4 regions of the Pseudomonas poae RE*1-1-14 genome follow, and region 1 is predicted to be linked to each of the others. Evidence: predicted binding sites of a transcription regulator. Region 1 holds the regulator's gene; each other region holds the start of a gene.

The links. Region 1 encodes FliA, which starts transcription of late flagellar genes. Its sites were predicted from a motif close to CTAAAGTTTNNNNNNNNNNNGCCGNTAA; they were not measured.
Region 2: the regulator FliA is predicted to act here: its motif matches at 4,864-4,891, upstream of H045_RS08275 (methyl-accepting chemotaxis protein).
Region 3: the regulator FliA is predicted to act here: its motif matches at 5,382-5,409, upstream of H045_RS20110 (methyl-accepting chemotaxis protein).
Region 4: the regulator FliA is predicted to act here: its motif matches at 2,132-2,159, upstream of H045_RS08735 (methyl-accepting chemotaxis protein).

The regions. Positions count from the first base shown of each region.
Region 1 is NC_020209.1:3,004,659-3,012,554, reverse strand. Features, by position in the region: gene flhF (flagellar biosynthesis GTPase FlhF) at 1-979, shown strand, start outside; gene fleN (flagellar synthesis regulator FleN) at 1,085-1,918, shown strand; gene fliA (RNA polymerase sigma factor FliA) at 1,915-2,655, shown strand; gene H045_RS12955 (chemotaxis response regulator CheY) at 2,823-3,197, shown strand; gene H045_RS12950 (protein phosphatase CheZ) at 3,216-4,004, shown strand; gene H045_RS12945 (chemotaxis protein CheA) at 4,016-6,286, shown strand; gene H045_RS12940 (protein-glutamate methylesterase/protein-glutamine glutaminase) at 6,336-7,469, shown strand; gene H045_RS12935 (flagellar motor protein) at 7,469-7,896, shown strand, end outside.
Region 2 is NC_020209.1:1,843,002-1,850,897, reverse strand. Features, by position in the region: gene H045_RS25455 (hemagglutinin repeat-containing protein) at 1-3,003, opposite strand, end outside; partial or broken gene H045_RS24420 (POTRA domain-containing protein) at 3,020-3,415, opposite strand; gene H045_RS25205 (hypothetical protein) at 3,569-3,727, opposite strand; gene H045_RS24415 (DUF2256 domain-containing protein) at 3,944-4,075, shown strand; gene H045_RS08280 (histone-like nucleoid-structuring protein, MvaT/MvaU family) at 4,121-4,486, opposite strand; gene H045_RS08275 (methyl-accepting chemotaxis protein) at 4,937-6,145, shown strand; gene H045_RS08270 (response regulator) at 6,156-6,524, shown strand; gene H045_RS08265 (STAS domain-containing protein) at 6,550-6,837, shown strand; gene H045_RS08260 (chemotaxis protein CheA) at 6,878-7,896, shown strand, end outside.
Region 3 is NC_020209.1:4,565,755-4,573,650, reverse strand. Features, by position in the region: gene rep (DNA helicase Rep) at 1-1,966, opposite strand, end outside; gene H045_RS20120 (putative bifunctional diguanylate cyclase/phosphodiesterase) at 2,222-3,886, shown strand; gene H045_RS20115 (NorM family multidrug efflux MATE transporter) at 3,900-5,276, opposite strand; gene H045_RS20110 (methyl-accepting chemotaxis protein) at 5,506-7,482, shown strand; partial or broken gene H045_RS20105 (YifB family Mg chelatase-like AAA ATPase) at 7,617-7,896, opposite strand, start outside.
Region 4 is NC_020209.1:1,960,294-1,968,189, forward strand. Features, by position in the region: gene tnpA (IS66-like element accessory protein TnpA) at 730-1,062, shown strand; gene tnpB (IS66 family insertion sequence element accessory protein TnpB) at 1,059-1,382, shown strand; partial or broken gene H045_RS08730 (GNAT family N-acetyltransferase) at 1,494-1,958, shown strand; gene H045_RS08735 (methyl-accepting chemotaxis protein) at 2,335-4,251, shown strand; gene H045_RS08740 (bifunctional transcriptional activator/DNA repair enzyme AdaA) at 4,560-5,600, opposite strand; gene H045_RS08745 (isocitrate lyase/PEP mutase family protein) at 5,761-6,573, opposite strand; one part of gene H045_RS24445 (IS3 family transposase) at 6,717-7,591, opposite strand; one part of gene H045_RS24445 (IS3 family transposase) at 7,591-7,896, opposite strand, start outside.

The sequences.
Region 1 (7,896 bases):
GCGTCCTGCCGCACCGGCCCCGGCCGCCAGCGTCGACCAGCGCGTATTCGATTCGATGCGCTTTGAACTCAACGGCCTGCGTGAACTGCTCGAAGTGCAACTGGGCTCGCTGGCCTGGAACCAATTGCAAGGCAGCAAGCCGCAACAGGCCAATCTGTGGCGCCGTCTGCAACGCATCGGCCTGTCCGGCCCGCTGTCGCGCGACCTGCTGGCGCTGACCGGCAGCATCGAAGAGCCCCGCCAGGCCTGGCGCATGCTGCTGGCGCACCTGGCTCGGATGATCGCCACCCCGGAAATCGAACCCCTGGAAGAGGGCGGTGTGATCGCCATGGTCGGCCCTGCCGGCATGGGCAAGACCACCACCCTGGCCAAGCTGGCCGCCCGTTACGTGCTCAAATACGGCGCCAACAACATCGCGCTGGTTAGCATGGACAGCTACCGTATCGGCGCCCAGGAGCAGCTCAAGACCCTCGGCCGCATTCTCAATGTGCCGGTGACCCACGTCGACCCGGGCCAGTCCCTGGCCAACGCCCTCGACCCGCTGCTGCGCAAGCGCGTGGTGCTGATCGATACCGCCGGCCTGCAAGCCAGCGACCCGGCGTTGCGCATGCAGCTGGAAAGCCTGGCGGGCCGCGGGATCAAGTCGAAAAATTACCTGGTGCTTGCAACCACCAGCCAGAAACAGGTTCTTACCGCTGCGTATCATAGTTACAAGCGCTGCGGGCTGGCCGGCTGCATCCTCACCAAGCTCGACGAAACCGCGAGCCTGGGCGAGGTGCTGAGCCTGGCAATCAGCCATGAATTACCGGTCGCCTACCTGACCGACGGCCCGCGGATCCCGGATGATCTGCATCTGCCGCGTCGTCATCAGTTGGTCAGCCGTGCCGTGAGTGTGCAAATGCAAGACGAGCCTAGCGAGGAAGCAATGGCTGATATGTTCGCCGACCTTTACCACAACCCGGCAAAACGGGTCGGTTGAGGCAGGATGAACGCCGTGAAATGTACCTACATCGATGGTCTGCAAGCGATTCAAGCGGCCAAGCCATGTAGCCTGCGTCTAAGCAAGACAAGGTAAAGAAATAAAATGGGCAGCATGCATCCCGTACAGGTGATCGCGGTGACCGGCGGCAAAGGTGGCGTCGGGAAAACTAACGTGTCAGTGAATTTGTCCCTGGCCCTGGCAGAGCTTGGCCGTCGCGTCATGCTGCTGGACGCTGACCTGGGCCTGGCGAACGTGGACGTTCTGCTGGGGCTGACCCCCAAACATACGCTCGCCGATGTGATCGAGGGGCGCTGTGAGCTGCGCGATGTGTTGCTGCAGGGGCCTGGCGGGATCCGCATCGTGCCGGCTGCCTCTGGCACCCAGAGCATGGTGCACCTGAGCCCGGCGCAGCATGCCGGCCTGATCCAGGCGTTCAGCGACATTGGCGACAACCTCGACGTGCTGGTGATCGATACCGCCGCCGGCATTGGCGAGTCCGTGGTCAGCTTTGTACGCGCTGCGCAGGAAGTGCTGCTGGTGGTGTGCGACGAGCCCACCTCGATCACCGACGCCTACGCCCTGATCAAACTGCTTAACCGTGACTACGGCATGAATCGCTTCCGCGTGCTGGCCAATATGGCCCAGAGCCCGCAGGAAGGGCGCAACCTGTTCGCCAAGCTGACCAAGGTCACGGATCGTTTTCTTGATGTCGCCCTGCAATACGTTGGCGCGGTTCCCTACGACGAATGCGTGCGCAAGGCTGTGCAAAAACAGCGTGCGGTCTACGAAGCATTCCCGCGTTCCAAGTGCGCGCTGGCATTCAAGGCGATTGCCCAGAAGGTCGATACCTGGCCGCTGCCCGCCAACCCGCGCGGGCATCTGGAATTCTTCGTCGAGCGATTGGTGCATCAGACAAGCGCGGGTCCTGTGCTATGACATCCAGCGGCTACAACCTCTATAAAAAATCGGCACGTGACAGCCAGGGCGAATTGATCGAGCGCTATGCGCCGCTGGTCAAGCGCATCGCCTATCACCTGCTGGCACGCCTGCCGGCCAGCGTGCAGGTCGAAGACCTGATCCAGGCCGGCATGATCGGTCTGCTCGAAGTGTCGACCAAGTACGACGCGAGCAAGGGCGCCAGTTTCGAGACGTATGCGGGTATTCGTATCCGTGGCGCCATGCTCGATGAAGTGCGTAAAGGGGATTGGGCGCCGCGTTCGGTGCACCGCAATACGCGGATGGTCAGTGACGCAATTCGCTCAATTGAAGCAAAAACCGGTCGCGACGCTAAAGATCACGAAGTTGCGGCCGAACTCCAATTGAGTCTCGATGATTATTACGGGATTTTGAACGATACCTTGGGCAGCCGCCTGTTCAGTTTCGACGACCTGTTGCAGGACGGCGAACACGAAGGGCTGCACGAGGACGGCGCGAGTGCGCATATGGAACCGTCACGCGACCTGGAAGATGAACGTTTTCAGGGCGCACTGGCGGACGCCATTGCCAACTTGCCGGAGCGTGAGCGCCTGGTCCTGGCGCTGTACTACGACGAAGAGCTGAACCTCAAGGAAATCGGTGAGGTCCTGGGGGTCAGCGAATCGCGTGTCAGCCAGTTGCATAGCCAGTGCGCAGCCCGTTTGCGGGGGCGTTTGGGAGAGTGGCGCGCGCGCTGACAGGCAGTGTGGGGACACTGCAGACGATACCGCGAAGGTCACTACTTTCGCGGGTTCGACCCGTGGTGGACCCGGCAGTCCTTTTTGTGTAACGCCTGTTGATTGAAATGGCGCGTCCAGGTGCTGGGCGCGTTTAAGACTGCTTGGAGGTCGAATTGGACAAGAACATGAAAATCCTCATCGTTGATGACTTCTCAACGATGCGGCGGATCATAAAAAACCTGTTGCGTGACCTTGGGTTCACAAACACGGTCGAGGCGGATGACGGTATTACCGCGATTCCAATCCTCAACAGCGGCAGCATCGACTTTCTGGTAACCGACTGGAACATGCCGGGCATGACCGGCATCGACCTGTTGCGCCATGTGCGCGCCGACGAGAAGCTGCGCAGCCTGCCTGTGCTGATGGTGACCGCCGAAGCCAAGCGTGAACAGATCATCGAAGCCGCCCAAGCCGGGGTAAACGGTTACGTGGTCAAGCCATTCACGGCATTGGCGCTAAAAGAGAAGATCGAAAAAATCTTCGAACGCATCCAAGGCTAATGCCATCGCGGGGGAGCTATGGAGCAGAAAGAAACAACATTGGGCGATTTTGAGTCGACCCTGAAAAAGCATGCTCACGAGTTGGTCGAGAGCCTTGAAAAAGGTCATTTCGGCGACGCGGTGCAGTTGATCCATGAGCTTAACCAGACCCGTGACCGCGGCCTGTACCAGGAAGTGGGCAAGCTCACGCGCGAGCTGCACAGTGCGATCGTCAATTTTCAGATTGATCCGCACATGCCCCAGGCCGAAGAAATTTCGCAGATCACCGATGCCACTGAACGCCTGTCCTATGTGGTCAAGCTGACCGAGGCAGCGGCCAACCGCACCATGGACCTGGTGGAAAACGCCACGCCGCTGGTCAATGGCATGGCCACCGAAGCCCAGGCGCTCAGTCACGACTGGGGCCGCTTCATGCGTCGCGAAGTGGGTGCTGAAGAGTTTCGTGAGCTGGCCCGTCGGGTCGACGGTTTTCTGTCGCGTAGCGAACAGGAAAACCGCACCGTGGCGAGCAACCTCAACGATATTCTGCTGGCCCAGGATTACCAGGACCTCACCGGTCAAGTGATCAAGCGCGTGACCCAACTGGTCACCGAAGTGGAAAGCAACCTGCTCAAACTGGTGCTCATGGCCGGGCAGGTCGATCGTTTTGCCGGCATCGAACATGACCGTGCGGCGATCCTTTCGGAAAAAGATCCACAAAAACATCTCGCCAAGGGTGAAGGTCCGCAGATTCATGCCGATAAACGTGAAGACGTTGTGTCAGGTCAGGATGATGTCGATGACCTGTTATCCAGTTTAGGCTTCTAAGGAGCACCCACATGAGCTTCGGCGCCGATGAAGAAATCCTTCAGGATTTCCTTGTAGAGGCCGGCGAAATTTTAGAGCAACTGTCCGAACAACTGGTCGAGCTGGAAAGCCGACCGGATGATGCGAACCTGCTCAATGCAATTTTTCGCGGTTTTCACACTGTAAAAGGGGGCGCCGGCTTCCTCCAGCTCCATGAGCTGGTGGAGTGCTGCCACATCGCCGAGAACGTGTTCGACATCCTGCGCAAGGGTGAGCGAAAGGTCGACTCGGAGTTGATGGACGTGATTCTCGAAGCACTGGATGCGGTCAACGGCATGTTCAGCGAAGTGCGCGAACGTGCCCCGATCACCGCCGCCACCCCGGAACTGCTGGCCGCCCTGGCGCGCCTGGCAGAGCCAGCTGACGAGGCGGTCGCCGTGCAAGCTGCGCCTGCACCGGTGGCCGAGCCTGAGCCTGAGCCGGATGTCACCGACAGCGAGTTCGAACAACTGCTCGATTCGCTCAACGCCGTGAAGGCCGAGGCCGAAGCACCGCAAGCGCCACAGCCACCGGCTGCGGCACCTGCCGCGCCGACCAGCGAAGACATCACCGACGCCGAATTCGAATCCCTGCTCGACCAGTTGCATGGCAAAGGTCAGTTCGCTGCCGACGCCGTGGCACCGGTGGCCGCGCCGCCCGCAGCCACAGCCAGCGCCAGCACCGATATCACCGACGACGAATTCGAAGCCTTGCTCGACCAACTGCACGGCAAGGGCACGTTCGCTGCCGATGCCTTGCCGGAAGTCGCCGCGACGGCGCCAGCCGCCGCCGCGCCAGCCGCTGCTGCCGCCAGCGCAGCACCGGCCGGTGACGGGTTGATCAGCGATCACGAATTCGAAGCCTTGCTCGACGAACTGCATGGCAAGGGCAAGTTCGCCGAAGTGGCCCCGGCCGCAGCGGCGACTGCCGCGCCTGTGGCCGCCAAGCCAGCACCTGCACCGGTCGCCAAGCCAGCACCTGCACCGGTCGCCAAGCCGGCACCTGCACCGGTGGCCAAGCCCGCGCCGGCACCGGCCGCAGCACCTGCACGTGCCCCGGCTGCCGCCGTGGCCGAAAAACCGGTCACCACCGAAGCCGAAACCACCGTACGGGTAGACACCGCACGCCTGGACGACATCATGAACATGGTGGGCGAGTTGGTGCTGGTGCGTAACCGTCTGGTGCGCCTGGGCCTGAGCAGTGGCGATGAAGCCATGCAAAAGGCCGTGTCGAACCTCGACGTGGTCACCGCCGACCTGCAGACCGCGGTGATGAAAACCCGCATGCAGCCGATCAAGAAAGTCTTCGGCCGCTTCCCGCGTCTGGTTCGCGACCTGGCACGCCAGCTCAAGAAAGAAATCAACCTGGAACTGGTGGGCGAAGAAACCGACCTCGACAAGAACCTTGTCGAGGCCCTGGCCGACCCGTTGGTCCACTTGGTGCGCAACGCTGTCGACCACGGCGTGGAAACTCCCGAAGAGCGTGAAGCGGCGGGCAAGTCGCGCAGCGGCAAGGTGATTCTGGCGGCCGAGCAGGAAGGCGACCATATCCTGCTGTCGATCACCGACGATGGCAAAGGCATGGACCCGGCGATCCTGCGCAATATCGCCGTCAAGCGTGGCGTGATGGACAAGGACGCCGCCGACCGTCTTACCGACACCGAGTGCTACAACCTGATCTTCGCCCCGGGCTTCTCGACCAAGACCGAGATTTCCGATGTGTCCGGCCGTGGCGTCGGCATGGACGTGGTGAAGACCAAGATCAGCCAGCTCAACGGCTCGATCAACATCTACTCGACGAAGGGCCAGGGCTCCAAGATCGTCATCAAGGTGCCGCTGACCCTGGCGATCATGCCGACCCTGATGGTGATGCTGGGCAACCAGGCGTTCGCCTTCCCGCTGGTCAACGTCAACGAGATCTTCCACCTCGACCTGTCGCGCACCAACGTGGTCGACGGCCAGGAGGTGGTGATCGTGCGCGACAAGGCCTTGCCGCTGTTCTACCTCAAGCGCTGGCTGGTGGCATCGGCCAAGCATGAGGAACAACACGAAGGCCATGTGGTGATCCTGTCCGTGGGCACCCAGCGCATCGGCTTCGTGGTCGACCAACTGGTGGGCCAGGAAGAGGTGGTGATCAAGCCATTGGGCAAAATGCTGCAGGGGACCCCGGGCATGTCGGGTGCGACCATTACCGGTGACGGTCGGATCGCGCTGATTCTCGATGTTCCGAGCATGCTCAAGCGTTACGCCGCACGGCGTATTTGATTTTGGTGGGGCCCAGGCGGTAACGCCCGCCCCACCTAACGGAGTGTTTATGGCAGTCAAGGTCCTGGTGGTGGACGATTCGGGTTTCTTCCGCCGCCGCGTCTCGGAAATTCTTTCCGCCGATCCAAGCATCCAGGTGGTCGGCACGGCCACCAACGGCAAAGAGGCGATTGACCAGGCGATTGCGTTGAAGCCGGACGTGATCACCATGGACTACGAGATGCCGATGATGGATGGCATCACGGCCGTGCGCCATATCATGCAACGCTGCCCCACCGCGGTATTGATGTTCTCCTCGCTGACCCACGAAGGCGCCCGAGTGACCCTCGACGCGCTGGACGCCGGCGCGGTGGATTTTTTGCCGAAGAATTTCGAAGACATCTCGCGCAACCCCGAGAAGGTCAAGCAGATGCTGTGCGAGAAGGTGCACAGCATTGCGCGCAGTAACCGCCGCAGCCTGTCCAGCGCACCAGCGCCGGCAGCCGCACCGGTTGCGCCCGCAGGTTCCTCGTTCAACCGCCCGGCACCTGCGCCGACGACCCGGCCTGCACCCGCCGCGCCAGCCCGTAACCCGGCGCCCGGCGCCCATGCGCACACGCACTCATCGGCGCCCAAGCGCAAGGCTTACAAGCTGGTCGCCATTGGCACCTCCACCGGTGGCCCGGTAGCCCTGCAACGGGTGTTGACCCAACTGCCGGCCAACTTTCCGGCGCCCATCGTGCTGATCCAGCACATGCCCGCTGCGTTCACCAAGGCGTTCGCCGAGCGCCTGGACAAGCTGTGCCGCATCAGCGTCAAGGAAGCCGAGGATGGCGACATCCTGCGTCCTGGCCTGGCGCTGCTGGCACCGGGTGGCAAGCAGATGATGGTGGACGGGCGTGGCGCGATCAAAATCCTGCCGGGCGACGAGCGCCTCAACTACAAGCCGTGCGTGGACATCACCTTTGGCTCCGCCGCCAAGTCCTACGGCGACAAGGTTTTGGCGGTGGTGCTCACCGGCATGGGCGCCGACGGCCGTGAAGGCGCTCGCCTGCTCAAGCAGGGCGGCAGCGCCATCTGGGCCCAGGACGAAGCCAGCTGCGTGATCTATGGCATGCCCATGGCCATCGTCAAGGCTGACCTTGCCGACGCCGTCTACAGCCTGGACGACATCGGCCGGCATCTGGTGGAGGCCTGTCTCTGATGGATGTGTTGAGCCTGATCGGCATTACCCTGGCCTTTGTCGCGATCATTGGCGGCAACTACCTGGAGGGCGGCCACCTCGGCGCCCTGGCCAACGGTCCGGCTGCGTTGATCGTGATCGGCGGCACCGTGGGCGCGGCCTTGCTGCAGGCGCCCTTGAGTTCGTTCAAGCGCGCCATGCAGATTCTGGTGTGGATCATTTTCCCGCCGCGCGTGGACCTGGCCGGCGGCGTCGACCGCGTGGTCAATTGGAGCCTCACCGCACGCAAGGAAGGTCTGCTGGGTCTGGAAGGCGTGGCCGATGCCGAGCCTGACAGCTACGCCCGCAAAGGCCTGCAACTGCTGGTTGACGGCGCCGAACCGGAGGCGATCCGCAGCATCCTGGAAGTGGATTTCTACACCCAGGAAAGCCGCGATATCAATGCGGC
Region 2 (7,896 bases), 1.2 Mb from region 1:
CAGCGGGCCGGCGCTGGCCAGTTTGCCGTTGGTGTTGGTCAGCGCGCCCAGCAGGTCGACGGTCAGGCGGTCGTTGCCGGCGACGGTGCCGCCGCTGTTGTCGAGGTCCGAGGCCGTGACGGCCATGGCTTTTTGCGCATTGATCGTGCCGGCCTGGTTGCCCAGGCTCAGCGCTTGCAGGTCCAGTTCGGCGCCGCTGTCGATCAGGCCGCCGCTGCCGTTGTTCAACGCGCCACTCACGCCAAGGCGTTGCCCTGCGCCGCTGGAAAGAATGCCGCCGCTGTTATCCAGGCTGGCAGCGGTAAGGTCCAACCGCCCCTGGCTGACCAGCGCACCTGCGCCAGTGTTGAGCAGTGCGCCGGTGAGACGCACATCCACTGCGCCGTTGCGGCTCGACAGCGTGCCGTTATTGCGGTTGTCGAGGCTGCCGCCCGTCACGCTCAAGCCCTGCCAGCCGGACAGCAGACCGCCCTGGTTGAGCAGCGCCGCGGCGTTCACCGACAGCAACTGGCTGCTGATCAACTTGCCGCCGGTGTTGTTCAGGGTATTGAGGTTCAGCGTGAGGTTTTGCCGGGTCGACAGTTCGCCGTTCTGGTTGTTGATTTCGCCAACGCGATTCAGCACCAGCGCGCCCTGGGCGGCGATCAGGCCATTGCGGTTATCCAGATCGGTGTTGTTCAAGTCCAGGGTCACGCCCGCGCCGCCGACGATTTGTCCGCCGTCCAGGGTCAAGCCGCTGAGTTTCAGGTCCATTGTGCGCTTGGCCGACACTTCGCCGCCGCTGCCGGTGCCGAGGGTGCCTGCCGCGAGGTCCAGAGTGCCTTGGCTGTTGATCAGGCCGCGGGCGGTGTTGTCCAGGGTCGCCGCAGTGAGCACCGCGCGGCTGCCGCCCAACAGCGTGCCGCCCTGGTTGTTGAGCAGGCCGTCACTGGTCAGTTGCAACTCGCCCCGGCCGTTGAGGGTACCGCCCTGGTTATTCAGGGCACCGGCGCGCAGGTTGAGGTTGGCGGCGCCGACCAGGCCCTTGATGTTGGCCAGCGCCTGGCTGATGCGCAGCGTCAGGTCGCCATTGCTCAGCAGCCTGCCGCTGCTGTTGTCCAGGCTTTGCGCGGCCAGGGTGAAGGCCTGGTCGCTGGAAATTTCACCGCTCTGGTTGTCGACGCCGCTGAGGTTGCTCAGCAGCAGTGCGCCACTGGCATTGATCAGGCCTCCCCGGTTAATCAATTGCCCGTTGCTCAGGTCGAGGCTCAGGCCGGCCTGGCTGAACAGCTTGCCGGCCTGCTGGTCGAGGCCGCTCACCGTGGCGCTCAGCGTTTTGACGCTGCCGATACTGCCGCCGTTGTTCAATTGGCCGGTGGCCAGGCTCAAGGTGTCGCCGCTGGTGAGGTGCCCAGCCTGGTTGTTCAGGGTGCCGGTGGTGACGCTGACCGGGCCTTTACCGCTGATGCTGCCTTGCTGGTTGCCCAGGTTGGCGCTGCGCAGTATCAGGCCGGCGTCCGTCACCAGCTCGCCGCCTTGGTTGTTCAGATCGGCGCGGGTGGTGACGTTAAGGGCCTGGGCGCTGGAGAGGCTGCCTTGGGTGTTGTCGAGGCTGTGTGCCTTGACGTCCAGCGAGCCTTCGCTGCTCAGCAGGCCTTGTTGGTTAGTCAGGTCACCGGTGAGGTTCACCACCAGCGGCTGCTGACTGAGCATCTTGCCGCCGCTGTTATCCAGCGCCGTGCCGGTCAGGTTGAGGCGCTGACCGTTCAGTTGGCCGCGCAGGCGGTTGAGCACCTGCTCCACCACCAGGCTCAGGCCTGCGGCGGCGAATACTTTGCCGCCGTCGCTGTTGTCCAGGCGCTGGCCGGTGAGGTCAAGGTCGGCGTTGCTGGTCAGCTCACCGCTGCGGTTGTCGACGTCACCCACCTTCAGCGTCAGGGTTTTGCTTGCGCCCAGCAGGCCCTTGCGGTTGTCGAGGCTGGCAGCGGTCATCAACAGGGTGTCGGTGCTGAGCAACTGGCCCTGCTGGTTGTCGATGCGGTCGGCGTTGACGGTGACCTTGGCCTTGCCCGCCATTTCGCCCGCGCGATTGTCCAGGGTCGACGCCGTCAACAGCACGCTGGCGTCGCCGATCAGGCTGCCACGCTGGTTGTCGATCAGGCCGTCGGCGCTGACGTCCAGGCCGCCACGGCTGCTGAGCAGGCCGTCAGTGTTGTCCAGGCTGGCGCTATGGGCCGTGAGGCCGACTGCACTGATGCTGCCTTTGATGTTGGCCAGCGCCTGCTCGATGCGCAGCGTCAGCGCCTGGTTGCTGATCAGCTTGCCGCTGCTGTTGTCGAGGCTGCGGGCCGCGAGGGTGAAGGCGTTCTGGCTGGAGATTTCACCGTTGCGGTTATCCACGCTGGCGAGGTTTTTCAGCACCAGCAGCGGTGCGTTGATCACCCCGGCGTTGGTCAACTGGCCCTGATGCAGGTCCAGGTTCAACTCGCTGCTGCTGAACAGCTCGCTGCCGCTGGCCTGGGTCAGGCTGGCCAGGTTCGCGGTCAATACGCCGCCGCTGGCAATGCGCCCGCCGTTGCTCAGGTCGGTGGCCGTAAGGTCGAGGCTGTTGGCGCTGATCACGCGCCCGCCCTGGCCGTTGTTGAGTTGCCCGGTGGTCAGGCTGGCGGCGCCCTGGCTTTTCAGCAGGCCCTGGGCGCTGTTGTCCAGGCTGGCGCTGCCCAGCGTGAGCGCCTGGGCGGATTCCACCACGCCGCCCACGTTGAGCAGTTCGCCGTCGCTGGTGAGGGTCAGATCGCCGGCACTGGACAGGTTGCCGACGCTGTTGTCGATCTGCTGCGCGCGCAGTTGCAGGACGCCTTCGCTGCTGAGCTTGCCGCGCCTGTTGTCCAGCGCGCCCGACAGTTGCAGCGCCAGCGCCCGCTGGGCGGCCAGTGTGCCGTCGCGGTTGTCCAGGCGCGCAGCCTTGAGGTTTACCTGCTGGGCAAACACCAGTCCCTTGGCCTGGTTGATGACGTCGGCCACCGTCAACTCCAGCGCGGTAGGCGCGGCTGGTGACCAGGCCCTTGGCGAGGTAGCGGTCGGTAATGACCTTGAGCACCGCGTTCAGTTGCGGCACGCCCAGGCATTGGCCGATGTAAGGTTTGATCAACTCAGCGCGCTCGCCTTCGGACAACGCGTCGGCGCCGGTCAGTTCGATGGTTTTGATCGGGAAGCAACGGCTGTCGACAGGGGTTGTCGGCGTGCCGGACGCTGCGGATTTACCGGGCAGGTCCTTGAGGTCTTCGAGGCGTCGTTGCTGTTCTTCGAGCAGACGGTCCTGGCGGTCACGAATCAGGTCGGTGACACCGGGCGTGTCCTGCGGGGCTGCGGCTGCAGTGAGCCAGAAGAAAACGGACAGCAGGCTGAGCCCGGTCCGGCGTAACAGACGCCACATCGCTAGGTCCCTCTACATGGCTCTATGCCATCAATGGGCGGCGATCTTAGGGTGGCAATATAGTGGCGTCAATTAAATGTACAAATTTGTTCCATTGATTTACCTGAGAGCCAGTCGCACGCGACTGGCTCGGCGGCAAAGGCTGCCAGATACCTACGTTGAGCGACCCTCGCTGCGGTTTTGTTGTTTTTTAACGCCTTTCCCGTTCTTTCGCTCGTATTGATGGTGGATAAACCACGCGACCAGCACCAGACCGGCCACACCAAAAATAAACAGCAACAGCTCTATCGCGGGACCTTCATGTGAAAACATCTTTCGTTCCTCGTCCTGAAGTATCGCGCCGCAAAAACGGGCGCCTCCGAAATTGTTTGTAACAATTCATACATTTCCAGAGTAGACGCCAAAACCGCACGTGACAACCCTGACATCGCCAGAACCCTTGATCCAGACGTGTCAGTCGTCGAAAAGCGTTGCTGTACCCTTGGACCCATTAATCAAAGATGGACGGATAAACGTAGGTAAAACCCCATGAAGAAAAGCGAGCTCCCCGTCAAAACCTGCCTGACTTGCGGCCTTCCCTTTACATGGCGAAAAAAGTGGGCACGTTGCTGGAACGACGTGCGTTATTGCTCGGAGCGCTGCCGACGTAATAAAAATTGAAGCCAAAAAAAGGGGCCGTTGAAGGCCCCTTTGCACACGTGAGTCTTACTTGCTCAGCCATGACTCGACAGTGTCGGCGCCATGTTCAGCTTTCCATTCTTTCAAGCCTTTGTGATTGCCACCCTTGGTTTCAATCGTTTCCCCTGTGTGCGGGTTCTTGTAGACCTTCACTTGGCGGGCTTTGCGCGTGCCGGCCTTGGGCGCAGCCACCGGAGCACGTCGGCTGCTTTGCGGATCCAGCAGGTTGATCACATCCTTGAGGCTATAGCTGTACTTGGCGAGCAAATCGCGAAGTTTGGTTTCGAATTCAATTTCTTTCTTAAGGCCGGCATCGCCTTTTAAGTTCTCCAGCGCTTGAAGTTGTTCAGCGAGATGTTTTTCGAGTTGACGGAATTCGGCGAGCTTGGACATGGGTATTTCCTGGAGAGTGAATAATGGTGCGGCACATTCAAATGGACACTTGAATAAGGCAGAAGTATCAATCGAATGTAGCGCGCAGCAACAGCGTTTATTTGCGGCAAGCTGACTTTGTTGTAGCGAGCGGCTTCTTGTGGCGAGCGGGCTTGCCCCGCGTTGGGGTGCGAAGCGCCCCCAATCCAGCAAACGCGGTGTAACTGATGCGGCTCAGCGCCTGGTTTTGGGGCTGCTGCGCAGCCCAACGCAGGGCAAGCCTGCTCGCCACGGGGAATCTGTGCATGACTGGACGCATTAGGGCTCGCCACAGTGAGGGTTTGACACTGACCGGTCACACGACAGTCATAAACCAGACGGAAGGCACACGCGGATGTCTAAAGTTGTGACGCACCGCGCAGATAACCCCTATGTCGTTTACATCCGCAACAACGTTCAAGGACCGAACTCATGACCCCGAGTCAACCCATCCGTACTGCCCTTTCCGGTCATCCGCGTTTTCGTTGGTTCGCTTTCATCCCGGTTATCCCCGCTGTCATCTGGATACTTTCGCAGTCCACCACCCCGGCAAACCTTGCGGCATGCGCCTTATTGGTGTTGCTCGGCCTCGCTGCCTGTGCCTGGAGCGCACGTGCCCAGCGCGGGTCGGTGCAGCGCGCCGTCGCGCTGGCAGAAGATTCAACCGCACAAACCGGCCTGCAGGGTCTGGATTCGCGCGCCCAGCTCGATGAAGTCCTGCTCGGCGCCATGCCGATCTGGGCCAAGCAGGTGGAGAGCTCGCGGCAGCAGACCGAAGACGCGATTGTGAGCCTGGCCAATCGGTTCACCGGGATTTCCGCGCGTTTGCAGGACACCGTGCAAGCCTCGCAGCAAGCCGCTGGCGAGCTGGATGGGCACGCCGCCGACGGTGCGCTCAAGGTGCTGGCCAGCAGCGACAGCGAGCTGAGCCAAGTGATCGATTCGCTCAAGGCCACCCAAACCAGCCGTGACCAGACGCTTACCCAGGTGCGCAGCCTCACTGCCTATACCGGCGAGCTGCGCACCATGGCCGCCGATGTCGCGGCCATTGCCGCGCAGACCAACCTGCTGGCGCTCAACGCCGCCATTGAAGCCGCGCGGGCCGGAGAAGCCGGTCGCGGCTTTGCGGTGGTGGCCGATGCGGTGCGCAGTCTGTCGAGCAAATCCAGCGAGACCGGCCAGCAGATGTCGGCCAAGGTCGACATCATTAACAACGCCATTACCCAACTGGTGCAGGCGGCGTCCAGCAGTGCCGACCAGGACAGCCACTCCGTCGCCGCATCCGAGCAGAGCATCCAGCAGGTGCTCGAACGCTTCCAGAACATCACCGGTCGCCTGACCGACTCCGCCGACCTGCTCAAGCAGGAAAGCTACGGCATTCGCGACGAGATGACCGAAGTGCTGGTCAACCTGCAGTTCCAGGACCGGGTCAGCCAGATACTCAGCCACGTGCGCGACAACATGCACGCCCTGCACGAACACCTGCTGCAGGCCAGCCAGGCGCCGGAACAGGCGCTGGCTGTGGATGCGCGCCAATGGCTGGCGAGCATGGAGGCCACCTACGCCACCGACGAACAACGCCGCACCCACCATGGTGAAGCGGCCGCGTCACAGAATTCTCAAGACATCACCTTCTTTTAAGGAGCACACCATGGCAAAGAATGTATTAGTGGTCGACGACTCCAGCAGCGTGCGGCAAGTGGTCGGCATCGCCTTGAAAAGCGCCGGTTACGACGTGATCGAGGCCTGCGATGGCCGGGATGCGCTGGGCAAGCTCACCGGGCAGAAGGTTCACTTGATCATCAGTGACGTGAACATGCCGAACATGGATGGCATCACCTTCGTCAAGGAGGTCAAGAAGCTGGCCAGCTACAAGTTCACGCCGATCATCATGCTGACCACCGAGTCCCAGGAATCGAAAAAGGCCGAAGGCCAGGCGGCGGGTGCCAAAGCCTGGGTGGTCAAGCCGTTCCAGCCCGCGCAGATGCTGGCAGCGGTGTCCAAACTGATCCTGCCCTGACCACCTGACCATGGAGGGCCTTGCCATGCCGATTACCTGCGAAACCGTCGACGGCACCCCGTGCGTGGGCATCGACGGTGAACTGACGATCTACACCGTGGCCGAGCTGGCCGCCGCGCTGCTGCCGCAGCTGGGCACGGCGCCGCGCCTGGCGCTCGACCTATCCCAGGTCACCGAAATGGACGGCGCCGGCCTGCAATTGCTCGCGGTGCTTCACCGCGAAGCCGACCACCGCGGCACGGCCCTGAGCCTGGTCGGCCAGAGCCCGGTGGTCGAGCAAACCTTCACGTTGTGCGGTGGCGTCGCTTTCTAGCGCCCGCCGCCCCGTTCAATACGCGACAAGGAGTGTCCAGGTGAGTATCAATCTCGATCAGGCACAACAGACGTTCATCGTCGAGGCACGCGAACTGTTGCAGGCCATGGAGCAATCCCTGCTGCAACTGGAAAGCGAGCCTGGCGATCAGGATGCCATCGGCGCGGTGTTCCGCGCCGCACACACGATCAAGGGTTCGGCCGGCCTGTTCGGCCTGGAGCCGATCGTGAGCTTCACCCATATCGTCGAAGACGTGCTCGACCGCCTGCGCGATGCCAGTGTGGCGGTGGACGCCACGCTGATCGCGGTGCTGCTCAAGTCCGGCGATCACATGCTCGAATTGATCGACGTGGTGGCCAGCCGAGGTGAAGCACTGCAAGCGCCGGCGCTGGAACGCGAAGCGGCGCTGCGCCAGGCGCTGAGTGCCTATCAGGGCGGTGACCATGCGGTGGCCGGCGTGCCGATGACTTCCGTGGTCAACGACACCCAAGGCGACATGCTGTGGCACCTATCCCTGCGATTTGGCGTGGACGTGTTCCGCAACGGCATGGACCCGCTGTCCTTTCTGCGCTACCTCGACACCCTGGGCCGGATCCTGCAGGTCACCACCCTGACCGATCGCCTCCCTGCCCTGGACAGTTGGGATGCCGAAAGCTGCTACCTGGGTTTTGAGATCGACCTGCGCTCGTCGGCCAGCCACGCCACGCTCAATGAAGTCTTCGACTTCGTGCGCGACGACTGTGAGGTGCACATCAGCGCCGTCGACGACACACCGCTTGAGGCAGCGCCCGGCGGCACCGAGCTGGTCGCGCAACCCGAGCAGTTGGCGCCGGCGCCTCAGCGCGTGGCGACGAACAGCGAGGCAAAACCCCGCGATGGCAACTACGTGAGGGTCAACGCCGACAAACTCGACGAACTGATCAACCTGGTTGGCGAACTGGTGATTGCCAGCGCCGGTGCCAGCCTGCTGGCGCGCTCGTGCAACAACGACCCGCTGCAGGAGGCCACATCCACCGTGTCCGGGCTGGTGGAAGAGATCCTCGATGGCGCCCTGCACCT
Region 3 (7,896 bases), 1.6 Mb from region 1:
CGCGAACGGCCTTGACCTCGGTCGGGGTGTCGTCGTTGCCTTCCCAGGCCAGATCGTCCGGCGGCAGTTCGTCCAGGAACCGGCTGGGGGCGCAATCGATGATTTCGCCGTATTGCTTGCGCTTGGCGGCAAAGGTGAAGGCCAGGGTCTGACGCGCGCGGGTAATGCCCACGTAGGCCAGCCGGCGTTCTTCCTCAATGGTGTCGGCTTCGATGCTGGAACGGTGTGGGAGAATTTCCTCTTCCATGCCCATGATGAACACATAAGGAAATTCCAGGCCCTTGGAGGCATGCAAGGTCATCATCTGCACACCCTCGGCGCCGTCTTCTTCTTCCTGCTGGCGCTCGAGCATGTCGCGCAGCACCAGCTTGCCGATGGCGTCTTCAACGGTCATTTCGCCGTCTTCGTCTTTTTCCAGGGTGTTCTTCAGCGCCTCGATCAGGAACCAGACGTTGCCCATGCGGTAGTCGGCGGCCTTGTCGCTGGAGCTGTTGGTGCGCAGCCAGTTCTCGTAGTCGATATCCATGACCATGCTGCGCAGGGCGCTGATCGGGTCTTCGCCTGCGCACTGCTCGCGCACCTTGTCCATGAAACGCTTGAAGCGTGACAGGCGATCGGTGAAACGCGTGTCCAGGTGTTCGCCCAGGCCGATTTCATCGGTGGCGGCGTACATCGAGATCTTGCGTTCGGTGGCGTAGTTGCCGAGCTTTTCCAGCGTAGTCGAACCGATTTCACGGCGTGGGACGTTGATCACCCGCAGGAAGGCATTGTCGTCATCGGGGTTCACGATCAGCCGGAAGTAGGCCATCAAGTCCTTGACTTCCTGGCGCCCGAAGAAGCTGTTGCCGCCCGACAGGCGATAGGGAATCTGATGGTGCTGCAGCTTCAGCTCGATCAGTTTGGCCTGGTAGTTGCCGCGATAAAGGATGGCGAAATCGCTGTAGGGCCGGTCGGTCCGCAGGTGCAGCGTGAGCAGCTCGACCGCCACGCGCTCGGCTTCGGCGTCTTCGTTGCGGCAACGGATCACGCGGATCTCGTCGCCATGGCCCATCTCGCTCCACAGCTGTTTTTCGAATTCGTGGGGGTTGTTGGAGATCAGCACGTTGGCGCACCGCAGAATGCGGCTGGTGGAGCGGTAGTTCTGCTCCAGCATGACCACTTTCAACGACGGGTAGTCGTCCTTGAGCAGCATCAGGTTTTCCGGGCGGGCGCCGCGCCAGGCGTAGATCGACTGGTCATCGTCGCCAACCACGGTGAACTGGTTGCGCGTGCCGATCAGCAGTTTCACCAGCAGGTACTGGCTGGCGTTGGTGTCTTGGTACTCGTCCACCAGCAGGTAGCGCACCTTGTTCTGCCACTTTTCCAGAATGTCCTTGTGTTCCTGGAACAGCTTTACCGGCAGCAGGATCAGGTCGTCGAAGTCCACCGCGTTGAACGCCTTGAGCGTGCGCTGGTAGTGGGTGTAGACAATGGCGGCGGTCTGCTCCTTGGGATTGCGCGCCGCTTCCAGCGCCTCGGCAGGCAGGATCAGGTCGTTTTTCCACGACCCGATCATGTTCTTGATCTCGTCGACACCGTCGTCGCCCGCGTATTCCTTCTGCATGATGTCGGTCATCAAGGACTTGACGTCGGTCTCGTCGAAGATCGAAAAGCCCGGTTTGTAGCCCAGCCGCACATGCTCCTTGCGGATGATGTTCAGTCCCAGGTTGTGGAATGTACACACGGTGAGGCCACGGCCTTCGCCACCCTTGAGCAGGGTGCCGACGCGCTCTTTCATTTCCCGCGCCGCCTTGTTGGTAAAGGTCATGGCGACGATGTACTGGGCACGGATGCCGCAGTTCTGGATCAGGTGCGCGATCTTGCGGGTGATCACGCTGGTCTTGCCGGAGCCTGCGCCGGCGAGCACCAATAGAGGGCCGCCGACGTAGTTCACGGCTTCTTGCTGCCGGGGATTGAGTCGGGACATACAGAATTCGGGAGGTCGTTGTTCAAAAGGGCGGGCATTTTAACAGGCTGGCAAGATTCTGCTGCCCTGGATCGACGGTGTGACGTACCACTCGATCTAAATTTGCCGGTTTTGTTACTTTGCCGCAGGATGTGACGCGTTTTCAGGACTTTTTCTGACAACTCGCGTATTTGATAACGCCTATCATTGGTGATTATCAGGCCGCACGTCATAATGCCGCCGCCAACGAAATTTTGCAGAGTCTAGGGAGCTAGCTTGGCTACGCCTGTCGAACCCTTGCGTTTGCTGCTGCTGTCCGATGCGCCTGAGTGGGCAGCCTTGTTGCGCGAGTGCCTGGCGCCAATGGGCGACGCAGCTGTGTTGATCAGCGCGCCCAACTGGGACTCGGTGAGCCGTCTGTTCAATGACGACCACAGCGCCGTGTTGTTGACCACCCCCGGCTTGCAGCCCGGCCCTGGCCGCTGCAGCCTGCCTTGCATATTGCTGCTGGAAGAGGAGCCGCTGGTTGCACCGCTGGGGGTCAGTGACTGGCTGGTGCGTGACGCACTGGACGCTGGCACGTTGCGCCGCTGCCTGCGTCATGTGCGTGAACGTGGCGTGCTCGAACACACGCTGCAGCGTCTGGCCGAGCAGGACCCGCTCACGGGGATCGCCAACCGCCAAGGCTTCCAGACCCTGCTGGCGGCGCGTCTGGCCGACAATGAAGGGCGCGGCCTGGCACTCGGTCACCTGGACCTCGACAACTTCCGCCACGCCAACGATGCCCTCGGCCACCAGGCCGGCGACCGGCTGATCCTGCAAGTGGTCGCGCGGCTCAAGAGCCAGCTCGAAGCCGGTGACCAGTTGGCGCGCCTGGGTAGCGACGAATTCGCCCTATTGATCGACACCCGCCGCGCACCCCAGCGCGCCGAATGGATGGCCGAGCGCATCACCCAGGTCATGGCCGAGCCTTACTGGGTGGACGGTGAAAGCCTGCTGATCGGCTGCAGCCTGGGCGTGGCCCATGCCCGCGCTCGCGCTGGCGCCGACCCGCTGATGTGGCACGCGCACATCGCCATGCAGCAAGCCAAAAGCACCCAGGGCTGCACCTTTCATATCTTCAACGAGCGCATCAACCGCAATGCGCGCAGCCTTGCCGATCTTGAAAGCGAACTGCGCCGCGCGCTGCGCCGTGATGAGCTGGAACTGCATTACCAGCCGCGCCTGGACCTGGGCGACGGCCGTATCGTCGGCCTCGAAGCCCTGGTGCGCTGGCGCCACGGCGAGCGGGGGCTGCTGGCGCCCAGCGAGTTCGTGCCCCTGGCCGAACAGAGCGGCCTGATCGTGCCACTGGGTTACTGGGTGATCTCCCGCGCCCTGCGCGATATGCAGGACCTGCGCGAACGCGGTCTGCCGCCGCTGCACATGGCGGTCAACCTGTCGTTCCGTCAGTTCCAGGACAGCCAGTTGCTGTCCACCCTCAGTCGGCTGATCACCGAGCGCGGCGTGGAAGCGCAATGGCTGGAATTCGAGCTGACCGAAACCGCCGTGATGCGCCGCAGTGACCTGGTCAAGCAGACCATGGACGCCCTGGGCCGCCTCGGCGTGCGCTTTTCCCTGGACGACTTTGGCACCGGCTTTTCGTCGTTCGTGCACCTCAACAGCCTGCCGATTGCCTTGCTGAAGGTCGACAAGAGCTTTGTCGGCGGCATGGAGGAGCGCGAAGAGAATCGCAAGCTGGTCCACGCCATGATCAACCTCGCCCACAACCTCAACCTGGAAGTGGTCGCCGAAGGCGTGGAAACGCCGGAGCAACTGGCATTGCTGCGCTTGTTTGGCTGCGACCAGGCCCAGGGTTACCTGATCAGCAAACCGTTGCCGTTGCCTGAACTGGTGGAGTACCTGACTCACGGCAAGGGCCGGCAGGCGCAGTTGGGCTGACGTGCACATCTAATCAGCCCAGCAATGCCTCCTGCCGAATCATGCGCCTGATCTTCGCTTCAAACGCCCAAGTCAGGCTGACCGCCGCGCATGCCAACCCCAGCGCCAACCCCCACCACACACCCGTCGGCCCCCAACCCAGCGTGAAGGCCATCAACCACGCCGCCGGCGCGCCGATCAGCCAGTAGCAACCGAGCCCCACCAGAAAGGTGGTCTTGGCGTCCTTGAGCCCACGGATGCAGCCCATGGCGATGGTTTGCACACCGTCGAACAATTCGAACCAGGCCGCGACGGCCAGCAGGCTGACGGCGAGCACGATCACGTCATGAAACGCCGGGTCGTTGTGGTCAAGAAACAGCCCGATCAGCGGGTCGGAATACAGCCACAATACCCCGGCAAACCCCAGCATCACCGCGCCGCCAAAGCCCATTCCAACGCGCCCGGCGGTACGCACCTTCAGCAATTGCCCGGCGCCGTAGTGCTGGCCGATGCGCATGGTCACCGCGTAAGACATGCCCGCCGGCACCATGAACGCCACCGAGACGATCTGCAGGGCAATTTGATGCGCCGCCAATTGCGTGCTGCCCATGGTGCCCATGCACAGCGCCGCGAAGGCGAACAGCCCGACCTCCACCGCATAGGTGCCGCCAATCGGCAGGCCCAGGCGCCAAAGCTCGCGCAGGTACTGAGTATTAAGGTGGAGCAGGCCGGTGCTCAGTGGGTAAGCGGCATAGACGCGATTGCTGCGGATGTACGCCATCAGGGCCAGTGCCATGCCATTGGCGACGATGGCCGTCACCAGGCCGATGCCCATCAGGCCGAGCTTGGGCAGGCCGAACATGCCTTCGATCAGCGCATGGTTGAGCAGGTAGTTGACCACCGTGCCGCCCAGGCTGATCACCATCACGGGCGTTGCCTTGCCGATGGCGCTGGTGAAGCCGCGCAAGGCCATGAAGCTCAGGTAGCCAGGCAGGGCGAACGGCAACAGGGTCAGGAACTGCCCGGCCGAATTCACATTGGTTTCGGTCTGGCCGAACATCAGCAGCACCGGCTTGAGGTTCCACAGCAGCAAGGCCGCCGCCAACGCCATCAACCAGGCGAGCCACAGCCCGGCCTGAGTCAGGCGGGTTGCGCCTTCGATATCTCCTGCGCCATGACGAATGGCGACCAGCGTGCCCACCGCCGCAATTACGCCGATGCAGAAAATCGCCACGAACGAATAAGTCGCCGCGCCCAGGCCGCCACCGGCCAGGGCCTCCGGGCTCAGGCGGGCCATCATCAAGGTGTCGGTCAGCACCATCAGCATGTGCGCCAACTGTGAGGCGATCAACGGTCCTGACAGCCGCAGGATGGCCCAGAGTTCGGTACGTGCCGCAGGCTGCATGATCATCACACTCGAAAGTCGGAAGGGTGGCAGGGGAGTGATTCTCGGTGCTTTGCGCGCAATTGTAAAAAGAGATAAATGCAATCGTTTGCGTAATACCCCCTTGATTCTCTCAAGTATTGGCAAACCCTGCCGAAGTAGCTGTGTCGGACCTTCACCCCGACGTTTCCCACTAGATAATTTGCCGAGCATCGCTATGAGATCAGGATGATCCTGGCCTCGGTCAGGAGCTGTCATGTCTCAACCTCGCGCCCGGATTGCCTCACAGTTAGGCCTCGCATTGGCCGTGATTCTGGCTGTCGCCATTGGCGGCAGTACCGTTTTCGCTTTGCGTTCCCTGGATTCCGCCAACCTTGCCACCCGTGAGGAGCACCTGGCCAGCGAGGCGCGACTGCTCGCCGACCAACTCAATACCTTCCACAGCACCCTGCGCGAGAGCACGCAGCGTCTTACCGGCTTGTTTGAAAAACGCTTCAGCTCAGGGTTGAGCGTGCGCGCCGATCAGATGATCGCGGTGGCCGGGGTGCAGACCCCGAGCCTGTTGCTGGGCAGCGATGTGCTCAACAACAATTTCACGGAAGTGGACGAGTTCAAGCAGATGTCCGGTGGCGTCGCCACGGTATTCGTGCGCAGCGGCGACGACTTCATTCGCGTCAGCACCTCCCTGACCAAGCAGGACGGCAGCCGCGCCATCGGCACCGTGCTGGACCGCCAGGGCCCTGCCTACCAGCGCGTGCTCAATGGCCAGGTCTATATCGGCCGCGCCGTGTTGTTCGACCGCTCCTACATGACCCAGTACAGCCCGGTGCGCGACAGCAGCGGCAAGGTCATCGCGGTGCTGTTCATCGGCTTTGACTACACCGACGCGCAGGCCGCGCAGTTCGAAAACCTCAAGCGCTTCCGCATCGGCCAGACCGGGTCCCTGGCGCTGCTGGATGAACAGAAACACTGGCTGGTGCCGCCCGCTGGCGTGCAGGCGCTGGATCAAGCGGTGCCAGTGATGCTGGACCTGGCGAAAAAGCCTGGCGCAGGCCGCTTCTGGAGCGACAAGAACGAAGATTTCTACAGCGTGTCGGTGCCCTTCGAAGGCGGCCCCTGGGCCGTGGTAGCCAGCATGCCGAAAGCCGAAATTCGTGCCGTGACCTGGGAAGTCGGCATGCGGTTGGCGATCGGCAGCGTGCTGGCGATGCTGCTGGCGGTGGGCGCAATCGTGTGGCTGTTGCGCAGCAAGCTGGCGCCGCTGAGCGACCTGGTGCGCCAGGCCGAAGCCTTGGGCGCGGGCGATTTGAGTGCACGCCTCAACGTCTCCAGTCATGACGAGATCGGCCAACTGGCCCGCAGCTTCAACCAGATGGGGGAAGCACTGTCGACCATGGTGTCGCAGATCCGCAAGGCGGCCGAAGAGGTCAACAGCCGAGCCCAGGCGTTGTCCGGGTTGTCGGGCGGTGCTTACGAAGGCATGGAGCAGCAGTCCGGTGAGATCACCAGCATGGCCGGCGCCGTGGAAGAGTTCAGCGCCACCTCCCTGAACATCGCCGACAACATGGGCAACACCGAGCGCCTGGCGCAGGAAAATGCCCAGCAAACCCGCATCGGCCGTACCTCGATGCAAGAGGCGTCGTCGTCTCTGGAACATATCGCCACCGCCCTGAACGGCACCGCCACGGTGATCAATACCCTCGGCCAGCGCTCCCAGGAAATCGGCGGCATTGTCGGTGTGATTACCGCCATCGCCGAGCAGACCAACCTGCTGGCGCTCAACGCCGCCATCGAAGCCGCCCGCGCCGGTGAGCAAGGCCGTGGCTTCGCCGTGGTCGCCGACGAGGTGCGTAACCTGGCCTCGCGCACCCGCCAGGCTACCGATGAAATTTCCGTGATGATACAAAGTATCCAGCAGGAAACCGGCAATGCCATCAGCACGATGGAGCAGGGCAAAGCCCTGATGCAGGATGGCCTGTCGCGCAACGCCGACGTGGCCTCGGCCCTGGCGCGTATCGACGAGCAAAGCCGCTCGGCCGGTCAGCAGTTTGCCGCCATCACCACGGCCACCCAGGAGCAGAGCAGCACCGCGACCTTGCTCAGCAGCAACCTGCAGAGCATTGCGCTGGCCAACAGCGAGCAGCGTGAAGTGGTGTCGAATCTGGCGATCACCGCCAAGGAACTTGAAACCCTGGCGGCGGGCTTGCGTCATGAGGTGGACCGGTTCCGCTAAGGTTTCACAGACGCAATTCATCAACTGCGGGAGGGGGCTTGCTCCCGATGGCATTGGATCAGCCAATAAATCGGGGGGCTGATACACGGCAATCGGGAGCAGGTCCCCTCTCACATTCAGACCTGCGCCAAAGCTCAATTAAGTGCCGCCGGGCGGTATTGCAGCGCCTCTTGCAGGTGGTGACGCGCGATCGCGTCTTGTTGTTCCAGGTCTGCCAACGTGCGCGCCACCTTTAGCAGCCGATGCGCCGCACGCAGCGACAGTGTCAAGCGCTCGCATGCGGTCTCCAGCCAGCTCTCGTCGACCTTTGCCAGTGTGCAATGCTCGCGCAAACCCGGCAGGTCAAGAAAGGCATTGGCACATCTCTGGCGTTGCTGTTGGCGCTCGCGCGCCTGGGCAACGCGCGCCGAGGCG
Region 4 (7,896 bases), 1.0 Mb from region 1:
ACGCTAGGAGGTGACCGTGGAGGCAGAATTGAGGCCGCCCGTATTGTTCAAATGAGGGAAAGCGGGAGAGATCCGGATGGTGCCCGCCGGCGCAGAAGTCTCGAAGAGCGTATTGCAAGTCTTCAAGCGGAGAACGCTGCGTTGGCAAGACAGCGAGACAAGCTTTTCGAGGCTCTGTCAGTGATAGCACACAACTGCCTTATGAACGGTTTGGACGTAGAGTCAGTTATGGCACCGTTGAGAAACACCCAATAGATCAGATCAGTAGTCTTCGTATCGACTACAGATTACGGCATGGTGACCTGCCCACAGTGCTAGACAGGACCGTTTCAGCTCTAACGACTACACATTACGGTACACATCCCCTGTCTACTTTTATCCCAGAAGCCAAGCGTTGACATGGGCCTCTACCGCTCGTAGAGTTTGGCGGGTCGCCCTTGAGGCACTTGAGCTTTATCTCCCCTTGAGGGATCTGCAAAGCCCGGTAACGACCGGGCTTTCGCCTTTCTGCTGTGTTGCTCTGAACGTCTCATAAGACGTTCCCTCGTATTCTCCCTTTTATCGCCGTTGTGTTTTAAGCCAGACTCGGATTGCTAAGGGCCCTCGTACTCGCCCTCAGTTTAATCGTATGCGTCCGGCCAAGTCATCTACCCAGCCCCGCTAAGCCAAGACATGGTGTGCACTTAAATTTAAGTGGGCACCAGTTCTAGCCTTTTAATCGGGTATTTCATGCAGCCAACACGCCGTTCTTATTCCAAGTCCTTCAAAGCCCAAGTCATTCAAGAGTGTGCTCAGCCCGGTGCTTCGATTGCCAGCATCGCACTCAGCCATAACCTCAACGCAAACCTCGTCCACAAATGGATTCGGCTGCAATCGCAGAAAAGCACAGCGCTGCAACCTGCATTTATTCCATTACCCGTGTCGCTGGCTGGGGCAAAATCCCATCCGTCATCATCGAACATCTGCGTTGAAATACAGCACCCGCGTGGCACCGTCAAAGTGAACTGGCCCACTGAAAATGCTGCTGCCTGCGCGACCTTTCTTCGAGACCTCCTGCGATGATTCGCATCGACTCCGTCTGGCTCGCCACCGAGCCGATGGACATGCGCGCCGGTACCGAGACGGCATTAGCCAGGGTGATCGCCGTGTTCGGTGCGGCGCAGCCGCACTGTGCTTATCTGTTCGCCAACCGCCGCGCCAATCGCATGAAAGTGCTGGTGCATGACGGCTTCGGAATATGGCTAGCGGCGCGCCGATTAAACCAAGGCAAGTTCCACTGGCCAGGCATTCGCCACGGTTCTGAGATGGAGCTGGATACCGAGCAACTTCAGGCATTAGTGCTGGCCACCGCCTTCTTGATCGTTTCGACCTCGACATCCTAGGCTGCGCAGTGACCTACCTTCTGGTCGGCTTCAGCGCTGAATCGGTGCTCAAGGCGCGGCCGCGTGCGTCGACGTTCGTCAGCCATTTTTAAGGCAGTGTGATGATCCTGCTATCGCCCTGGCCTGATCGGTCGTATGGCCGAAATGCACGCTAGCTTTTACTCTCGCCATTCAGGCTTTGGTCAGTTTTTCGAGAGTCAGGTTGCAACTGGCGTTGCGGAGTTTGCGGGACGACTGAACAATACGCGTAACGCCATCTGGGTCGCTGAGAGCGCTGGCCGGATTGTGGGATCGCTGGCTATTGACGGAGAGGATCTCGGAAACGATGAAGCCCACCTGCGCTGGTTCATCCTTGACGATGGCTGCCGTGGTGGCGGTATAGGTCGTCACCTTCTCACCGAGGCATTAGATTTCTGCGACCGGCAGAATTTCTCAGCTATACAACTTTGGACATTCAAAGGGTTGGAAGCTGCCCGGCGCCTCTACGAATCCTTGGGTTTCGAGCTAACTCATGAAGAGCAAGGCAATCAATGGGGTACGGCGGTCACTGAGCAACAGTTCACGCGTAAACGCTGAGCAGCATTCTATGAAGAGTCTGCAAACTCGCACAAAAGGCTAGAACTGGTGACCACTTAAATTTAAGTGCACACCATGTCTTGGCTTTGCGGAACTGGGTAGATGACTTGGCCGGACGGTTACAAAGATCCCACCTACTCGGTACCTAGGCCCCTATCGATACACGGGTACAGGTAAAGCTTTGCTGGTTTCAGCCGAAACATTCCGAACGGAGAAAAAACTGGCTACGGCAGGCTACTACTGAACCATCCTGGGCTCTATCAGACGTCGACTTCATAGAACGTTCGCCTTGGATAGCTTTAAACAACATCTTCAAGCCCTGAGGCCTGCCATGCTTAGAAATGCTCCTTTGAGTACAAAGCTACTGCTTATTTTGATGTTTCCCCTGTTGGGCTTTCTGGTCTTCGCCGGGATTTTTGTAGCTGACAAACGAGAGACACTGAGCGAGATGAACCGAGCGGTCACCGCTACCGGCACCGCGCAGAAACTCAGTGACGTAGTAACCACTATCCAGCGTGAGCGCGGCGCAAGCGGCGTGTTTCTGGGCAGCGGTGGTAAGACGATGCAGGACAAGTTGAAAGTCTTACGCCAAGAAACCGACCGTGCGGTGAGCGCGATGCATGCGCAATCGACCGAGGGTCTTATCGCGCCTGACAAGATGCTGCGCGCAATTGATGGTTTGGCCGGACTGCGTCAGCAGGTGGACACGCTCGCAATCAATAACGGCGAGTCCGGCACCCGATTCACCGATCTTATCAAAAATTTGATCGGCTTCTCTTACTCACTGGAAACCAGCATTGAGGATCCGGAAATCCTGCGTGGGCTGAGTTCACTCAATCAGTTCGTAGACATGAAAGAGCGCTCTGGTCGAGAGCGTGTACTGCTTGGCCTGGCATTCAACCAAAACCGTTTTGATGCGCCGCTGTTGTCAGGTTTCAGCCGCAACATGGGCGAGTTCTCCGGCTATTTCGAGGCCTTTCAACGCTGGGCTCCTGCCGTGTTCAAAAATAAGCTGGATGCGGTTCTACAACAGCCCGCATCCGTCGATGTAGCTCGCCTGCAAAAACTCGGATTTGATACGCCTCTAGGCGATCCGCTTAATATCAAACCCGAAGACTGGTTCAACCTTTCCACCAGCCGTATCGACATGATGGCTCAGGTCGAGGCTGAACTGGGCCAGACGGTCGTGAGCCTAGCCAATGTCGCGCGTACCGATGCCCAGCGCAGTCTGTATGTCGCAATAGCCACCGTCATTCTGATGTTGATTGCGGTGCTGTGGCTCGCTTCGGTGATTATTCGCAATATCAAAATCGCTGTGGTCGACGTGAACCGCACCCTTATTTCGCTATCCACGCGTGACCTAACTGCCAGAACCCGTTACACCGGCAGAGACGAGTTTGGCGAGATCTCGCGTAACCTGGATAACATGGCCATACAGATCGGTGAAGTGATCCGTGAGATCGGGAGTGCCACGGCGCAGGTCGCGACCGCCGCCGAGCAGTCTTCGGCTGTGGCCCTGCAAACTAGCAATAACGTCGTCCAGCAGCGTCAAGGCACCGATCAGGTGGTCACTGCCATCAGCGAGATGAGCGCCACGGTCAAAGACGTGGCGCGCAGCACTACCGACGCCGCAGAGATGTCGCAGCGCGTTAATGCCAGCACTATGCAGGGCAAGGCTGAAATCGAGAACACCATCAGCTTGATCAAAGGGCTTGAGGTTCAGGCCGAACAAACATCCCGAATCATTGAGGAGCTCAAGGGTGAAAGCTATTCCATCTCCTCGGTTTTGGATGTGATTCGTGGTGTAGCAGAGCAAACCAATCTGCTAGCTTTGAACGCTGCCATTGAGGCTGCCCGTGCCGGTGAGCAGGGTCGTGGATTTGCCGTGGTCGCCGATGAGGTGCGGAATCTGGCCAAAAAGACTCAGGATTCCACCGTCAGTATCCAGAAGATGATCGCCAATCTGCAATCCGGCTCCGACCGTGCCGCCACTTCCATGCAGGAAACTCTAGGGAAGGCTCAAGAAGGCGCGAGCAACGTAGTGCGCGCAGGGGAGTTGCTAGAAGAAATAGCCGAGGGCATCGCGACCATCAGCGACAGCAACATACAGGTCGCCTCGGCGGCAGAACAACAGAGTCAGGTTGCCGAGGAGATCCACCGCAACGTAAACGACATCAACACTCTGGTTATCCAGGTCAGCGCCGGTGCTGAACAAACCGCCGTCACCAGCCGCGAGTTAGCCCGCTTGGCCGAGCAACAGCAGGGGCTGGTGGGACGGTTCAAGGTGAACTGAGTTACAAGTTTTTTTACCGGATGCTCAAATGCCCGAGAGAATGACTTTCGGGTATTTGAGGATTGTTAGGTGAGAGGGTGACGCGCCTATAAGGGCTACTTTGCTCAACGCGATAAACGAGGCTTTTCATGACGCCGGATGAGGTCAGGCCATGGATTATCAGCCGTCCTACGGCTTTCTGAAGGACTGCTTATACCGTTCTGAGTCATACAAGGTGACTTTGGCAGACGCTTACCCAATAAGTGCCCACGGATCTTTAAAAAGGACGCGCTGAGAGTCGTTGTGTCTGCGTATATTTTTATTAGCAACTAATTCAACAGAAATTCGTTCTGTTGAGTCATTTGCAAAGCAGTCTTCTCCAAACGCAGTAAAAACTCTTTCCGGGGCTGTCCTCCGCCATATCCGGCGAGTGAACCATTTGTCGCTATGACACGGTGACAGGGGACAACAATAGATAAGCGATTGTGTCCATTTGCATTGCCCACTGCTTGGCTTGCACCTGGCTTACCAATGCCCCTAGCGATGGCACCGTAGGTTGAAATGGTTCCATAGTCGATTTTTAGAAGCTCTGCCCACACAAGCCTGTCAAAAGAGCTGCCTGGCATATGGAGCGGTACTGAAAACCTTTTTAGCTTTCCATCAAAATAAAGTTTTAGTTGAACTTCGATCTGCTTGATGAAGAGATGCTCGCCAGGCGCGATTGAATACCCATGCCGCCCACGCAATTCGTTTAATTCAGCGGTTAGGGCCGGGCGGTCAAGAAATTCGAGGAGTACCAAACCTCGTTCCTCTGCCATGGCAATCATTGGGCCCAACGGTGTAGTCAGATGGCGATAAAGCAGGAGCGACGTTTCAGCTGCCTTACCAGGGGGAATTTGAAATGTTTTTTTGAAAGCATCTCTAAAGCCACTCAATGACTCGTACCCTAAGTCAAATGCTGTGTTATCCAGCGTTTCGCCCGAAGAGATCCGGCCTAGGGCGACACCGAGCCTTCTAGAACGCATCCATGCATGAAAAGTCATGCCAAAATTTTGTTTGAACCACCTGCGTAAGCGGAGTGGATCGATACCACGCGTAGTTAGTTCAGCATCACTCCAGCGAGCGTCAGGTGATGCAGATATAGAAGCTAGCAGCCCCTTGACCCAATCTGGCGCGGAAGCCGCTAGATCCAATGGCTTGCATCGCAAGCAAGGCCGATAACCTGCTGCCATCGCTTCGTCGGCCTGCGAAAAAAACTCTACATTTTCGGGCTTTGGCTTACGTGCACTACATGTAGGTCGGCAAAAAATACCTGTAGTTTTGACAGCAGTGAAAAAAACGCCCTCATAGGCGGTGTCGCTGCATAGCATCGCATTCACCATCTCGCTTCTGGGCGGAAGAGAGTGATTGTAAGATCTCATAGACCGTAGCCTCGTCCTCGAATGGGAGTGAAAATCGCTTTCGAGGTGCGGGAAACAGCGGCGATTTTCATGCGAATCACAGATTGATAGAGCGAAGATTACTTTTCGCCTAGGTGGTTTTTTTTGCTGCCATAAGGCTATTCAGGTCGCTGTAGGTATATGCGTCCAATGGATACTCGAAAAGCTTCCCCGTTCGCAAGAAGCTCGTTGCTATCGCCTTGTTGGCACCGTATAGGAACTCAGCGATGCTGGATCCGGCGCTTAGCCGGTTGACGCCTAGACTCTTCAATTGATCCATACTGGGCTGGCCGTTCCAGGCAAGCAGGTTGACGGGTAGCCGCGTTGCCTCGCACAGTGTAGCAATGTCGTTTTCCTCAACCATTCCAGCTGCAAAAATGCCGTCTGCACCTGCTTGCTCGAACAGCGATGCACGGAAGAGGGTCTCTGCCAATTGTCGCGCTGGTTCTACCAAACATCGCAGATAAACGTCAGTTCGTACGTTCACGAACAGGTCGATTCCATGCTTGTTTGCTACCTTCTTTGCCATTTCGATTTTTCGCAAAATCAGATCGGTGCTGCCTGTTCCGTCCTCAATGTTTATTCCTACAGCTCCAGTGCTAACTACGCAGTCAATAACTTTAGCAACCGACTCAAGGTCATCGGAATAGCCCCCTTCGACATCGACCGTGAGGGGGACTGTAAGCACTCGAACCATTGACTCAACTGTAGTAGTCAGCAATTTTAGGGGAAGTTGATTGCCATCTTGGTAGCCATGTGCCCAAGCAACGGCGGCGCTGCTGGTCGCGACAGCCTTACTCCCTACGCTCTCGACAATACGTGCGCTGCCAGCATCGCTCACGTTGGCGAGTACCAACAAATTATCTTGGTGAAGGTTGCGAAAAACCGCACTTAGTGGCGTCATTCAGTGGTACCCCGGTGAGAAAAGACAGATGCAGAGCGCGCTATCGTAAGCTGACTACACCGACGTCTCCACCGAGAAATCGACAGTGATTTAAGAGCTAGCGAATTGGACTTGCCCCTACAAAACCGGACACCAACTCCCCGTCAAATTGATGCTGCTACCAAGCGCCTGAACTCCCTCGGTGAGCGATAGTTCAAGGCGCTGTGCGGATGCTGCTCGTTGTAATGCTCGAAGGCAATTGCCAGGTTGCGCAGCGCCGTTTCTCGATCCGGCTTGGGCATGTGCGCAACGTAGTCACGTTTGATCGTCTTCACGAAGCTCTCGGCCATGCCGTTGCTCTGCGGGCTGCGCACCGGGGTGGTCACCGGCTGCAAACCGATCTGTCGAGCAAACAGGCGTGTCTGTTCGGCGGTGTACGCCGAGCCGTTGTCGCTTAGCCATTGAACCGGCGTTGCAGGCAGTTGATCACCGAAGCGTTTCTCTACGCTCTCCAGCATCAAGTCGCGGATGTCATCGCCGCTGTACCCGGTCGGACTCGCGACCCAGCCGATGGCTTCGCGGTCACAGCAATCCAGGGCGAAGGTCACGCTCAGTTTGGCGCCGTCCTCACAGCGGAACTCAAAGCCGTCCGAGCACCAACGCGTATCACTGGTTTGCACCGCAATACGACCCTCGTGCCGACGCGGCACGCCGGGCTGTTTGATGCGCCGCGCCAACAGCAGGTCGTGATCGCGCATGACCCGGTAAACCCGTTTCACATTGATCGCCGGCAGCGACTGGGTTTCACGGGCACGACGCAGCAATCCCCAAACACGACGGTAGCCATAGCTGGGCAGTTCGCTGATCTGTTGCTGGATTTCAACCACCAGATCAGCATCGTCCACAGGCCTGCGGCGCCGTACTTTGAGCGATACCGATTGCTTGATTCGAACCGTTAATTGCGAGCGCGCCACACCGAGACATTCGCTGACCAGCTTCACTGGTCGTCCCCCGGCAACAAAGGTGAGTGCGCAATCCATTTTCGCGACCGGGCGATCTCCACGGCCTCTTTGAGGATTTCTGCTTCCATCGTTTTCTTGCCCAGCATCCGTTGCAGTTCACGGATCTGCTTGAGCGCATCGCTCAGCTCCGAGGCGGGCACAACGGATTCACCGGCACTGACCGCCGACAGACTGCCGTCCTGATATAACTTGCGCCATAGGAACAGCTGGTTGGCATTGATGCCGTTGCGTCGAGCGACCACCGAAACGCTTTGCCCTGGCTCAAGACTCTCGCGAACCATGGCCAGTTTTTGCTCCGGGCTCCAGCGGCGCCGCCGCTCCT